DNA from 4 places in the Paenibacillus sp. FSL H3-0329 genome. Region 2 is predicted to be linked to each of the others. Evidence: predicted binding sites of a transcription regulator. Region 2 holds the regulator's gene; each other region holds the start of a gene.

Region 1 (3,650 bases), 2.3 Mb from region 2:
CCTGCATACATTTGCATATCCCCATCAATAGGCAACCCTTTGATAAAGCTTGCAAACACTACAGCCAAGAGGAATGGTGGAAGGAAGCTGCCGATAAAGATACAGGCATCCCAAGTTCTTTTCCAAGCTAATGAATCACGTTTACCTCTGAATTCAAAAGCGACACCACGCGCTATCAGAGCTAATAAGGCAAATACAAAAGGAATATAGAATCCACTAAACAGCGTTGCATACCACTCCGGGAAAGCCGCAAACATTGCACCCGCAGCGGTGATAAGCCATACCTCATTCCCATCCCAGAAAGGTCCGATCGAGTTAATCAGAACACGGCGCTCTGTATCATTTTTAGCGAGAATTTGTGTTTCCATCCCTACGCCGAAATCGAAACCCTCCAGGAAGAAGAACCCTATAAACAGAACTGCAATCAGCACAAACCACAATTCATTAAGAGATATCATGGGAACCCTCCTCGTTATATGGATCATTCGAATCGCCGTGATCGTTATCCATCGCATAAGGACCTTTTTTAATCACTTTAATAAACAATCCGACCAACACTAATCCTAGAATTAAATAAATCGTTGTAAAAGAAATCACGGAGAACAGAACTTGACCACTTGTAATATTAGGCGACACACTGTCTTCCGTTGTCATCAGTCCGAATACCGTCCATGGCTGACGCCCGAATTCGGTCATGACCCAACCGGCTGTATTCGCAATCGGAGGAAGCAGCAAGCCCCATAACATGAACCGCATAAACCAAGTGTTCGGACGGTCCATTTTTTTGCGCCACATTAAGTACATAGCGTACATTCCCAATACAATCATTAACGTTCCTGCTAGAACCATGATCCGGAAACTCCAGAATGTCGTACGTACAGGTGGAATATAGTCACCGGGGCCATAGGTTTGCTCATACTCCGCTTGCAGCTCAAGCATACCTTTAACTTCACCGGAAAATTTACTGTATGAAAGGAAACTCAGCATATAAGGAATTTGAAATTCTCCAGTACTGATTTGATTCTCTGGATCAATGTTTGCCCATACGGTCCAAGGTGCCGGGTCACCACTCTTACCCCACAGTCCTTCGGAAGCTGCCATTTTCATTGGTTGAGTTTCAACCAAATATTGCGCTTGGGCGTGACCAGCAACAGCTACACCAATAGAAGAAATAATCCCTACGATAGCTGCAATCTGAAAAGACTTCTTAAAGAAAGAAACCTCTTGTTTCTTCAATATTTTATAAGCACTAATACCTGTTACAAGAAAAGCACCTGTTGCATAAGCAGCCAGTACTGTATGTGGGAATTCAACCAGCAATTGTCCGTTCGTAATAAGCGCGAAGAAATCATTCATTTCTGCACGTCCATTATTTATCTCAAAACCCACAGGATGCTGCATAAAAGAGTTAGCCGCTAGAATCCAGAATGCAGATAACATCGTACCGAATGCTACCAGCCAGATGGACAGTAAATGTACTCGCTTGGATACCTTATCCCAGCCGAATATCCATATCCCAATAAAAGTAGACTCCAGGAAAAAGGCTGCCAATGCCTCAACTGCAAGTGGAGCCCCGAATACATCACCCACAAAACGTGAATAATCGGACCAGTTCATCCCGAACTGAAATTCCTGCAATATCCCTGTAACTACCCCTACTGCAAAATTGATGAGGAATAGCTTTCCCCAGAACTGCGCCATTTTTTTGTACTCTTCATTACCTTTTCTAACGTACATTGTCTCCATGATTGCAATCAAGAGCGCTAGTCCGATTGATACCGGTACAAAGAAATAGTGGAATATTGTCGTCGACGCAAATTGTATACGCGACAGCATTACTGTATCCATATTTGTCCCTTCCTTCTCCCCTTTTCGTTAATTATATTCTGTCAAAAATTTAAGCTTCTTTTTGTGATAAATGTCACATAAAGATAGTCATTTAACGGTGAAATTCAAATGATTTGTGACAAAGATCACATTTTAGCATAAAGAAAGCAAAAAAAATAAGACGGTTTACCCGTCTTGAGTGGTTCGTCGTTCTATTAAATGCTTGACTCATTTAGGTATTGGTTAGATGGAAATACCCTTCTTCAGCGATTTGAGATCGCCATTTGAATTAAGCAATTGAGGTAGCATCTTCGTGCTGCGAACCATTGGAGAGTCACATAGACGGCAAGAAGGCGCATGTTCAAATGCGAAATTATCCCTCATCCATCCGTTGCATCCCTCATTGGTACATGCCCAAATTGCGGTATTTTCTTCCGGTATTTCTTCCAAAGGTTTCTTCCGGTAGTTCATTGCCGTTCCTCCCATCCTGTAAGTCAATAGTGAGTAACTAGATATAAAAAGACCGTCCCAACTTTCACAAGCTGGGACGGTTTCTTCTATTATTACAGTTTTACAACGTTTTCGGCTTGTGGTCCACGGTTGCCTTGAACAACGTTGAATTCAACGCGTTGGCCTTCGTCCAAAGTTTTGAAGCCGTCGCCAGTGATTGCGCTGAAGTGAACGAATACGTCGCTTCCGCCTTCAACTTCGATAAATCCGAATCCTTTTTCTGCGTTGAACCATTTAACTGTACCTGTTTGCATGTGTGTTACCTCCACAAATTTAAATTAATATGTTCTTTTTATCTTCAAACAAAGAAAAAATTCACACATTGAAAAAGGTTGTATTACCAAATATGACAGCCCTTTTCAATGCGAGAATTAGGGACTAAATGTATGATTGATATCATATTACCACACCTGATTAGCAAAGGCAAGCAAGCATCCGAATATATCCGGTTTTGCCCTAATAAGTATTACCTTCCAATGTAAGGGCTGCCACTTAGTGTTTATTCCCTAAATAGATCCTTTTTCTGGCATAATTATCATGGTTTTAGAAAAATAGCTTTCCCAAAAACGTTACTTTTATCCGCTTTTTCAAGAAGGTACCCCCTTGGAATCGAAGGGGTAGTCCGCTCTACTTGTCGTAACTGCTATATCATTATATACCGACTTCCAGCATATTATTCCTGTGGTTTTTCAAGAAGTTTAACTGTTGCCTGTTTGGCCTCGCCGTTTCGATAGTAAGTAATTTTCAGATCATCACCGATCTTCGTATGATTATATAAGTACTTGCGAAGAGAAAGGGTAGATATGATGGATTGATCATTAAATTTGGTAATGACATCATTGAATTGCAGTCCAGCTTCCTTCGCAGGGCCAACGGCTTCTAGAACAACTACTCCATCCTTAACACTGTTCGGCAGGTTCAATTCATTGCGTTGATCTTCTGCTAGTGGAACGTACGGATTGTTCAAATCAACTGAATATACACCCAAGTACGAACGGGCAATATGCCCTTTTTCAGCCAGCTCATTAGCGATATCTATCACATGATTCGCAGGAATTGCAAAACCCAGACCCTCTACACCCGTATCTGAAATCTTCATCGTGTTAATTCCAATGACCTTGCCATCGAGATCCACTAACGCGCCGCCACTATTTCCTTCATTAATCGCCGCATCAGTCTGTATCACTTCTTGTTCCCAGTCATATACTCCATCCTGATTAAGGGATACGGGAACCATCCGTTCAGTATAGCTAACAATCCCCGAGGTCAATGTATCACCAAGTCCTAGCGGATTACCGATAGCAATGACCGTT
Region 2 (3,650 bases):
TCCTGTCCTTGGTTCCGCAAATGCTATTATCATAGGGCCAAGCATGAAGCTGGGATTGCTGACGTGGTCATTACGAACCACTCCAAGCTATTCGCAGATGTTAAAGCTGGGCACCAGCTGCTTCCAGCTTACGAGCATCTTGTAATTGATGAAGCACATCATTTAGAAGATGTGGCTGGTAAACATCTTGGCATGCATATGAAGCATTTCACTGTGGCACACACGTTATCGCGACTGTATAAAGATAGCCGAAACGGACAGCTTCCTGCTCTGCGCCAGATCTTACAGTCGTCAGGCAGTGAAGAGGCTTCAGAATGGAGCGGAGTCATCGATCGGATCTACCCGGATCTGCTTACTGTCAAAGAAACCTGGGATGCACTCAGCGACAAGCTGTTCAGCCTTTTGCCGGAACGCAGTGATGCGGCAGCAGGGGAAGCGGGACAACTGGTTATGCGTTTGCTTCCCGCCCGTAAGCCGAAGGATTGGGATGAATTAGTTGCGCTTGAGAACACTATGAATCTGACGTTAAGCGACATCATCCGTAAGGGTGATAAAATGCTTAATGAGATGCGTGACCAGGAAAGCCAATCCTCAGCAGACAGTCTTGTTACTGATATTAGCGGTTTATTTAAGGATTTGGCTTCCATACGTGAGCAAGTAAGATTCTTTATGGGGCTGAATGACGATAATGTAGTATATTGGCTGGAGGCAAATGGAAATTACCGCAGCAAATCACTGCAGATGTATGCCGTCCCTGTGGATGTTAGCAGCCAGCTTAAAGAGTTGTTCTTCGATAAGAAAAAAAGCATCGTGCTTACCTCGGCGACGCTGTCTGTAGATAAATCTTTTCAGTTTATGATTGATAATCTCGGACTTAACGAAGCTGCGGAAGAGGGACGTCTAATGACCTCACTCCTTCCATCTCCCTTTAAGTATCGCGAGCAGGCGCTGCTAGTTATACCGCGTGATTTTCCTAGTGTGAAGGGCAGTGTGGGCGATGCTCGATTTGTCGATACACTCGTACAGTCGTTAGCAGAAGCTGCCAAAACAACACGTGGGCGGATGCTGGTTCTGTTTACTTCTTATAAAATGCTGCGTCAGGTATATGATCCGCTTAAAGAGGCTTTGGCCTCACAAGAGATTACGGTGCTTGGTCAAGGCGTGGAAGGTGGCAGCCGGAGCAAGCTGATCCGCCGCTTTCAGGACAGTGCAGCATCCGTTCTGCTGGGGACGAGCAGCTTCTGGGAAGGTGTAGATATTCCAGGTGAAGCACTGACTTGCCTGGCCATCGTGAGACTTCCGTTTCAACCACCGAATCACCCGTTGGCGGAAGCGAAGTCGGAGTTATTGCAGGCCCAGAAGAAGAATCCGTTCATGAAATTATCTGTTCCTCAAGCGGTTATTCGTTTTAAGCAGGGATTCGGAAGACTGGTTCGCACGGCGCAGGATCGCGGAATAGTTATTGTTTATGATACAAGGGTTATTGAATCTCATTACGGGAAGTATTTCCTTTATTCATTGCCTGGTCCCAAAATGGAGCATATGCTGACTGATCAAATGGTCCCCCGCATAGCGGAATGGCTAGAGGATGGCGGCGCTTCTTAAAATGCTCGTCTTCAGTTTAGCTCCTCCTTATCCTTAAGGGCGGTAAGTTACAGTACCGCCCTTAATAAGGAGAGGTATACGTTTGAATATGGATTTTCACAAGAACATTACTATTTTTAGGAGGAAAAATATGAAATCGGATAAAATATCAGAAGCCGTTGTTCGCAGACTACCTGTGTATTTGCGTTTTTTGAATGATCTCCAGAATCGCGAAATATTAACAGTTTCCTCTCAGGAACTTGGACAAAAGCTTGATCTTAATCCCGCACAGATTCGTAAGGATTTAGCGTATTTTGGTGACTTCGGCAGAAAAGGTATCGGCTATGATGTAACGTATCTTATTGAGAAAATCCGTCATATTCTGAAGCTGGATCAACAGCTTAATGTAGCTTTAGTAGGGGCAGGTAATCTCGGACATGCCTTGTCTAATTACAATGCATATCTCAAAGATACTATGAAAATCACGGCTATATTTGATTCGTACGCTCCTAAGGTTGGACGTAAGATCAACTCCCTTACTGTGCAACCAATGGATGAACTAGGCAGCACGATTCGTGAGCAAGGTATTCGCATTGCCATTATTACCGTACCTGATTCAGAAGCTCAAAATGTAGCAGATATTCTCATTTCTTCTGGGATTGAAGCGATTTTGAACTTTGCCCCTGTGATTCTGAAGACACCACCGAATATCCGGGTGCATGCAGCTGATTTTACAACTGATCTGCAAAGTCTTGCTTATTACTTGCGGGATGGAAAGGAAGAAAGCGAACATGAACAGCAATAAAACGATAATTAAGGGCGGGTATTTTCTGACTCCGGGAACGGATGAGCCGGTTCTGAGTGGATATATGACTATTGAAGATGATTTAATCACTTACATAGGAAAAGAAGAGCCTCAGATGGAAGCTGGAGTGCAAGTGGTTGATGGCAGTCGTCTGCTGTTCATGCCTGGACTTGTAAACACACATGGTCATGCGGCGATGTCTTTGCTGCGTGGATATGGAGATGATTTAGCGCTACAAGTGTGGCTTCAGGAGAAAATGTGGCCGATGGAGGAAAAGTTCACCGGTGATGATGTATACTGGGGAACCTCCTTATCTGTATTGGAAATGCTGAAGGGTGGAACTACGACCTTCCTCGATATGTATGATCATATGGACCGAGTAGCTGAGGTAGCTGAGTTATCAGGTATCCGTTCCGTATTGATGCGTGGTGTGATCGGGTTATGTCCAGAGGATGTACAGAATCACAAGCTTGCGGAAGCGATTTCTTTTGCCCGTAACTGGCATGGAAAGGCGGACGGTAGAATTACTACTATGATCTCGCCGCACGCCCCTTATACTTGCCCTCCGGACTTCCTGGTTAAGTTCGTGCAGGCAGCGCATGATCTGGATTTACCGATGCATACGCATATGTCCGAAACGAAACGTGAAGTGGAACAAAATGTGGCGGATTACGGGTTGCGTCCTGTAGCTCACTTAGAGAAGCTTGGAATGTTCACACGTCCCTCGATAGTTGCACATGGTGTTCATTTAAATGATGAAGAGATTGAGATCTTGGCTCGCCATAATGTGGGTGTCTCTCATAATCCGGGCAGTAATTTGAAGCTGGCTAGCGGAGTGGCTCGGGTTACTGATCTTCTAAAAGCTGGTGTGAAGGTGTCTCTTGGCACGGATGGCGCGGCCAGCAACAATAACTTGGATATGTTTGAAGAGATGCGGCTTGCAGCTCTCATTCATAAGGGTGTCAGCGGTGATCCAACGGCTGTTCCAGCTCCAGAAGCTCTACGTATGGCTACAGAATATGGCGCCCAGTCCATCTTTTTAAATAATGTAGGTAGACTTGCTGTTGGGATGAAAGCTGATTTCATTGCAATTGATATAGATCAGCCGCATTTGCTGCCACACACAGATCTGTTGTCTCATGCAGTTTACTCTGCTAGCGCTAAGGATGTTGAGCATGTGTGGGTGAATGGTAAACAGGTCATCAAGCATGGGCAATGCTTAACCCTGGATGAGGAAGCTATCCGGCGTAAAGCGCAAGAA
Region 3 (3,650 bases), 290 kb from region 2:
TCTTCATGACAGAAACAAATTACATCGAACCGTGGAATGTACGGTTGATTACATCCATTTGTTGTTCGCGAGTCAGCTTGATGAAGTTAACTGCATAGCCGGATACACGAATAGTCAATTGTGGATAGTTCTCTGGGTGCTCCATAGCGTCCATCAGCTGTTCACGGTTAAATACGTTAACATTCAAATGCTGAGCGTTGTTATGGAAGTATCCATCCATCATGTGTACCAGGTTAGACTTACGGGAATCCTCGTCTTTACCAAGTGCCTTAGGTACGATGGAGAACGTGTTAGAGATACCATCTTGTGCATCGGAGTAAGGCAGTTTAGCTACAGAGTTCAGGGAAGCCAAGGCGCCTTTCTTGTCACGTCCGTGCATTGGGTTAGCACCCGGTGCGAAAGGTTCACCTTTCTTACGTCCGTCAGGTGTAGTCCCTGTCTTCTTACCGTACACTACATTCGAAGTAATGGTCAGTACCGATTGAGTTGGCACAGAATCACGATATGTTTTGTTTTTACGGATCATAGTCATGAAGGTTTCAACCAATTCTACTGCGATGCTGTCTACAGCATCGTCATTGTTACCGTAGCAAGGGAATTCGCCTTCGGTTTCGAAGTCGATCGCAATACCTTGTTCGTTACGAATAGGTTTTACTTTGGCGTATTTAATTGCGCTTAGTGAGTCAGCTGCAACGGACAGCCCAGCAATACCACAAGCCATCGTACGCAGAATGTCACGGTCATGCAGCGCCATTTCGATACGTTCGTAAGAATATTTGTCATGCATATAGTGAATGATGTTCAAAGTGTTAACATAAGTTTTAGCCAACCACTCCATCATCGGTTTGAAACGTTTCATTACTTCGTCATAATCCAGATATTCAGAAGTGATCGCTGGGAATTCCGGTCCAACTTGTGCTCCGGATTTTTCGTCTATACCACCATTGATAGCATACAGCAATGCTTTTGCCAGGTTGGCACGAGCGCCGAAGAACTGCATTTGTTTACCGATACGCATTGGAGATACGCAGCAAGCAATCGCATAATCTTCACCCCAGTATGGACGCATTACATCGTCATTTTCATACTGAATTGCACTAGTTTCAATGGAAACCTTAGCACAATATTTTTTGAAGGCTTCAGGCAATTTTTCGGACCACAGTACAGTTAAGTTTGGTTCCGGAGCTGGACCCAAGTTGTACAGGGTGTTCAAGAAACGGAAGCTGTTCTTGGTAACACGAGTTGTTCCGTCTTCAGCCATACCACCGATGGATTCAGTTACCCATGTTGGGTCACCGGAGAACAGATCATTATAGTCAGGTGTACGCAAGAATTTCACGATACGCAGTTTCATTACGAAATGATCGACGATTTCTTGTACTTGTTCTTCAGTCAAAGTACCTTCAGCAATATCGCGTTCTGCATAGATGTCCAAGAAAGAGGACACACGGCCTAGGGACATCGCTGCACCATTTTGCTCTTTAACTGCTGCCAGATACCCGAAGTATACCCATTGAGTAGCTTCTTTGAAGTTGGTCGCTGGTCTGGAAATATCCATACCATGAGCGGCTGCCATTTCTTTCAATTCGCCAAGTGCACGAATTTGCTCGGACAGCTCTTCACGCAAACGAATAATATCTTCAGTCATGGAATCAACTTCAAGCTCAGTTTGTTGTTGTTTTTTGTCTTTAATGAGGAAATCAATACCGTACAGAGCAATGCGGCGGTAGTCGCCGATGATGCGTCCGCGGCCGTAAGCATCAGGAAGACCTGTAATTACGCCGGATTTACGCACAGCTCTCATGTCTGGTGTATATGCATCAAATACGCCTTGGTTATGCGTTTTGCGAATGTTCGTAAACATGTCAACGATGTTTTGTGGAAGCTCGAAGCCGTAAGCCTTCGTAGCATCAACCATCATCTTGATCCCGCCAAATGGCTGGATGGAACGTTTGAAAGGAGCGTCAGTCTGTACGCCTACAATTTGTTCCTTGTCTTTGTCAATGTAGCCTGGAGCATGTGAAGTGATTGTGGAGACAGTATCTAGGGAAACATCCCATACGCCGCCTCTTTCTCTTTCTTCCTTGCTCAATTGGGAAATAATCTTCCATAGTTCAGTTGTGTTACTAGTAGGTCCTACGAGGAATTCTTCGTTTCCTTCATAAGGCTTAATGTTACTTGCGATAAAGTTGTTAACGTCAACTTTTCTGGACCATTTACCTTTTGTAAAACTTCTCCAACCGGATTTCACTTCTTGTACATCTTTTTCAATCACCGACATGCTAAATCCCTCCATCTATATTTATAATATTTGTAGAGATCGCGGGCTTGAAGGTTGATCCCGTGTCTCGTGATCCCAAGAAAGATATGGTTGTTCGAAAATTCACAATCATTGTTCCATGTATGGGACCGTTGTTTATATAAACATTTTAGTTTATTTTCTATAAATAGACTGTGACAAATATCACCTTTCCGGTGATATTTGTCACTTATATCTAGTCCACAACCATCCTATTATCTACTTAACCAAATATTAATTATCAAATCTTCCGTAGAAAGCATTACGGTACACATCTGCAAGTTCAGATACCAGTGGCAGCTTAGGATTGGCAGTTGTACATTGATCTTCAAATGCACGGTCAGCCAAGTAATCTACACGGGATTCAAAATCCTTAGGATCAAAGCCCAGTTGTTGGAAGGATTCTTCGATACCCAGTTTTTTGTTCATATCGCGAATAGCATTGATCAGGCTAGTTACACCTTCTTCAGTTGTGCGAGCTGGCAATCCCAGAATACGGGCGATTTCTGCATAACGCTCGTCAGCTACGAAGTGTGAATATTTAGGGAACGAAGCGAACTTCGTAGGTTTCTTAGCATTGTAACGAATAACGTGTGGCATAAGGATCGCATTAGTACGACCGTGAGCAGTGTGATATTGACCGCCCCATTTATGCGCCAAACTGTGGTTAATACCCAGGAAAGCATTAGCAAAGGCCATACCAGCAAGTGTTGATGCGTTATGCATTTTCTCACGGGCAACTCTGTCGCCTTCAAGCGCCGATTTTTCAAGGTATTGGAATACCAATTGGATTGCTTTAATTGCCAGACCATCAGTGTAGTCACTCGCCATAACAGATACATAAGCTTCGATGGCATGTGTCAATACGTCCATACCTGTATCAGCAACAGCAGTTTTTGGCAAGCTATATACGAACTCTGGATCAATGATAGCTACGTCTGGAGTTAGCTCGTAGTCAGCCAAAGGATATTTAGTGTGTTGTTCAGTTGTTTTATCGGTAATAACTGCGAAAGATGTTACTTCCGAACCCGTACCCGAAGTAGTAGGAATCGCTACAAACTTAGCTTTGTTTCCAAGTTTAGGGAATTTGTAAACCCGTTTACGGATATCCATGAATTTTTGTTTCAGACCGTTAAAGTCTGCGTCTGGATGTTCATAGAATAACCACATTCCTTTTGCAGCATCCATTGGGGAACCACCACCAAGTGCGATGATGCAGTCCGGTTGGAATCTGTTCATCATTGCTGTACCTTTTTCAACTGTAGTTGTCGATGGATCTGGTTCAACTTCCGAGAACACTTCGATCGCTACAGGAGTTTGGCGTTGACGCAGGTAATGTTCAACTCTCTCA
Region 4 (3,650 bases), 290 kb from region 2:
TTGACGGTTCCTCTGAGCCGAGAAGCTTTTTCTCCATTGCAGTGCCATTGTCGGTTCCGATTTTTGCTACGCTGGCGATCTTTATCTTTTCTACCGCATGGAATGACTGGTTCTGGCCATCTCTGGTTATGCACAGTGAAGAGAAATATACGCTCGCGACAGCAATCTATAAATACGTTATTAATGTAAAGGCACTTAATACGAATATTAAATTCGCCATCCTATTTATCGTATCGTTGCCGCCGATCCTTGTCTTCCTGATCTTCCAAAAGTTCATTATGCGTGGCGTCGCATTATCAGCAGTTAAGGGATAAGCGCGGATCGACGGATTTAGTCACGGATCGTAAACATGCACATGAAAGGAATATAAATGCACCTCGTTTGTAAACGATTTCTCTTTTATGATCGATATGTAAGATAACTATGAATTGAAAAGGGGAGTTTCAATGCGTAAGTACTCTAGCGTGCTACTAAGCCTCCTTGTGGCCGGATCGTTGTTAACCGCTTGCGGCGGTAATAACAATAACGGAAACACGACAGGAAACAAGGAAGGGGAAGCGACTACTGCGCCAACGAATGCTGCAACAGATAATGCTGGCAGTGCTACAGCAGCGCCAACTGATGATATCACACAAAGAAAAGTGACCATCAAAATTCACTATCCAACCCCTGACCTAACCGAAGTTAGAGCACAGGAAGATGACAAGATCAAACGTTTCCAAGAGGAATATCCGAATGTTGAAATCGTCAAAGACGATTGGCAGTACAATGTAAGTGAAATCGGCATCAAAATGGCAGCGAATGAAGCTCCAACCTTCTTTAACACCTACGCTACAGAAGCAAAATTCCTAGTTGAAAAAGGCTGGGTAGCTGACATTACGGATCTGTGGAATAAATACGAATTTAAGGATCAAATTAACCCGGTTCTCCAAAATCAATTTATCATTGACGGTAAAGTCTTCGGCGTAACTCAAAAGGGTTATGTAACAACCACAATGATCAACAAAAAAATGCTGGACGAAAAAGGTGTTGCTGTTCCACCTATGGATTGGACTTGGGATGATATGCTGAATACCGCCAAAGGCGTAGCTGATACCAAAAAAGGGATTTCCGGTATTGCTCCAATGGGTAAAGGGAATGAAGCAGGCTGGAACTGGACCAACTTCCTGTTCGAAGCTGGCGGTGAAATTCAGAAGATTGAAGGCGGTAAGGTTGTAGCTACTTTTAATTCTGAGGCTGGGATTAAAGCGCTGGATTTCTACAAGAAACTTAGATGGGAAGCAAACGCGATTCCTCAGGACTGGGCACTGGGCTGGGGTGATGCTGTAGGCGCATTCCAACAAAGTCGTACAGCAATGGTAATGGCTGGATCTGACGGTGTTATTGAGCAAGCGTTGAATCAGGGCGGTCTGAAACCAGAAGATGTACTTACGTATCCAATGCCTGCAATGGAAAAAGGCGGAAAACACACCGGGGTACTTGGTGGTGACTACCTTGTAATCAATCCAAATGCAACACCAGACGAGCAAGAAATGGCATTCCGTTATATTACATTTGATTACTTCTCCGATAAAGGTCTAGAAGCACTGGATGCGGTTCTGCAACAACGTACAACGGATGGTAAATACTTTATTCCGCCGCTCTTAGATTACTATTCTGCAGATTCTGACTTCGGCAAGAAAACGAAAGCTGTGTATGATAAATATACAAATGTATATCAATACAGCCCTGATATTTTAGGTTTGCTGGACGGTAAACCGGAAGCGCAATACAATACACAGGACTACTACGCAACCATGTCCAATGTAATTCAAGAGCTGTTCTCCAAAAAAGGAACAGATTCCAAGACACAGCTTGAAGCTGCTGCCAAAACAGTGCAAGAGAAATTCTTCGACACAATTAAAGTAGAATAGCTAGGAAGAACAGAACCGGCTCCTTAGGAGTCGGTTTTTTTATGTTTATATTATTGATATTTTTATAAATCAACACGACGGGGGGCATCCCACTATTTTTTAGAGGGTCATGAGAAAAATAGAGTGTCAACAAAATTAGGTTTGCTTTTTTAAAATATTTTTGCGAGCGGAAAGGTAGAAAATGGGTATCAGTTCTTGTCTTTTTAAACATAAACTTTAAATTTAAGAAATAATAAATCATAAATAATGGTAAAAAAGCTATAATATGATCGAATGAAAGCGCTTTGAAAACAAATCAAAAAAACTTTATACTTTGTGAAAGATTTCACTATACAAGGTGGAAATGATGTGATAAGATAAATGTGTAGAGAAAAACAACCTAAAAATTGACAGGAGGACGAGGGAGATGGCAGTTAAGAACGAAGTCGCCGCCCAAGTTAAACAAACTACCGCTGAAGAGTATATTCAGACTTTAGTGGATAAAGCGAAAAAAGCACATGAGGCATTCATGGCGCTGGATCAAGAGCAAGTTGACACAATCGTTCATGCAATGGCGTTGGCTGGACTCGACAAACATATGTACCTCGCTAAATTGGCTGTAGAAGAAACTGGCCGCGGGGTTTACGAAGACAAAATTACTAAAAACATCTTCTCGACAGAATATATCTGGCACGGAATTAAATACGATAAAACAGTAGGCGTTATTGAAGACAATGCTTATGAAAGCTTCCAAAAAATTGCTGAGCCCGTCGGAATTGTAATGGGTATCACACCGGTAACCAACCCTACATCCACCACGATGTTTAAAGCGTTGATTTCGATTAAGACACGGAACCCTATTATATTCGGTTTCCACCCATCTGCGCAAGAGTGTAGTGCAGCAGCTGCTAGAATTCTTCATGATGCGGCTGTAAAAGCTGGCGCACCTGAGAATTGTATCCAATGGATTGAAATGCCAACGATGGACAAAACAAACGCTTTGATGAACAACCCTGACGTTGCACTTATTCTCGCAACAGGCGGTTCTGCAATGGTAAAAGCAGCTTATAGCTGTGGTAAACCAGCTCTTGGCGTAGGTCCTGGTAACGTACCTGCATTCATCGAAAAGAGCGCGGATATCGATCAAGCCGTAACGGACATCATTCTTTCCAAAACATTTGATAATGGTATGATCTGTGCTTCCGAGCAAGCTGTTATTATCGAAGAACCAATCTTTGATCAAGTGAAAAAGAAAATGATCGCTAATGGCTGCTACTTTGTTAACAAAGAAGAAGCTGCCAAACTTACTAGCGGCGCTATGAACGTTGATAAATGTGCGGTTAACCCAGCAATCGTTGGACAATCCGCAGTGAAAATTGCTGAAATGTGCGGCATTCAAGTTCCTGCCGGCACTAAGATTCTGGTAGCAGAACTTGAAGGTGTAGGCACTAAATATCCATTGTCCGCTGAAAAATTGAGTCCTGTGCTTGCTTGCTACAAAGTTAAAAACGCAGATCAAGGTATCGAACGCGCAGCACAAGTTGTTGAATTTGGTGGTATGGGCCATAGTTCGGCTATCCACTCCAACAACGAAGAAGTAATCATGAAGTTCTCCAACCGTCTGCAAACAGGACGTATTCTCGTTAACTCGCCTTCCACTCATGGTGCGATCGGCGATATCTATAACACTAACATCCCTTCGTTGACGCTGGGCTGCGGATCTTATGGTCGTAACTCCGTGTCGCAAAACGTTACAGC

Evidence for each region. The regulator Rex, encoded in region 2, represses fermentation and respiration genes when NADH is low (regulators of the CRP and FNR family bind a similar motif). The targets are predictions, from matches to a motif close to TTGTGAAATATTTCACAA.
Region 1: a site for Rex is predicted at 1,910-1,927, ahead of NSQ66_RS30130 (cytochrome ubiquinol oxidase subunit I). Genes of this name have one in related genera too.
Region 3: a site for Rex is predicted at 2,372-2,389, ahead of pflB (formate C-acetyltransferase). Genes of this name have one in related genera too.
Region 4: a site for Rex is predicted at 2,227-2,244, ahead of adhE (bifunctional acetaldehyde-CoA/alcohol dehydrogenase). Genes of this name have one in related genera too.

The regions. Positions count from the first base shown of each region.
Region 1 covers NZ_CP150150.1:6,830,015-6,833,664, forward strand. The annotation lists gene cydB (cytochrome d ubiquinol oxidase subunit II) at 1-458, opposite strand, end outside; gene NSQ66_RS30130 (cytochrome ubiquinol oxidase subunit I) at 445-1,848, opposite strand; gene NSQ66_RS30135 (cold-shock protein) at 2,071-2,298, opposite strand; gene NSQ66_RS30140 (cold-shock protein) at 2,391-2,591, opposite strand; gene NSQ66_RS30145 (trypsin-like peptidase domain-containing protein) at 3,011-3,650, opposite strand, start outside.
Region 2 covers NZ_CP150150.1:4,562,115-4,565,764, reverse strand. The annotation lists gene dinG (ATP-dependent DNA helicase DinG) at 1-1,605, shown strand, start outside; gene NSQ66_RS20160 (redox-sensing transcriptional repressor Rex) at 1,736-2,389, shown strand; gene NSQ66_RS20155 (amidohydrolase) at 2,376-3,650, shown strand, end outside.
Region 3 covers NZ_CP150150.1:4,851,689-4,855,338, forward strand. The annotation lists gene pflB (formate C-acetyltransferase) at 20-2,281, opposite strand; gene adhE (bifunctional acetaldehyde-CoA/alcohol dehydrogenase) at 2,534-3,650, opposite strand, start outside.
Region 4 covers NZ_CP150150.1:4,855,513-4,859,162, reverse strand. The annotation lists gene NSQ66_RS21570 (carbohydrate ABC transporter permease) at 1-314, shown strand, start outside; gene NSQ66_RS21565 (extracellular solute-binding protein) at 447-1,913, shown strand; gene adhE (bifunctional acetaldehyde-CoA/alcohol dehydrogenase) at 2,320-3,650, shown strand, end outside.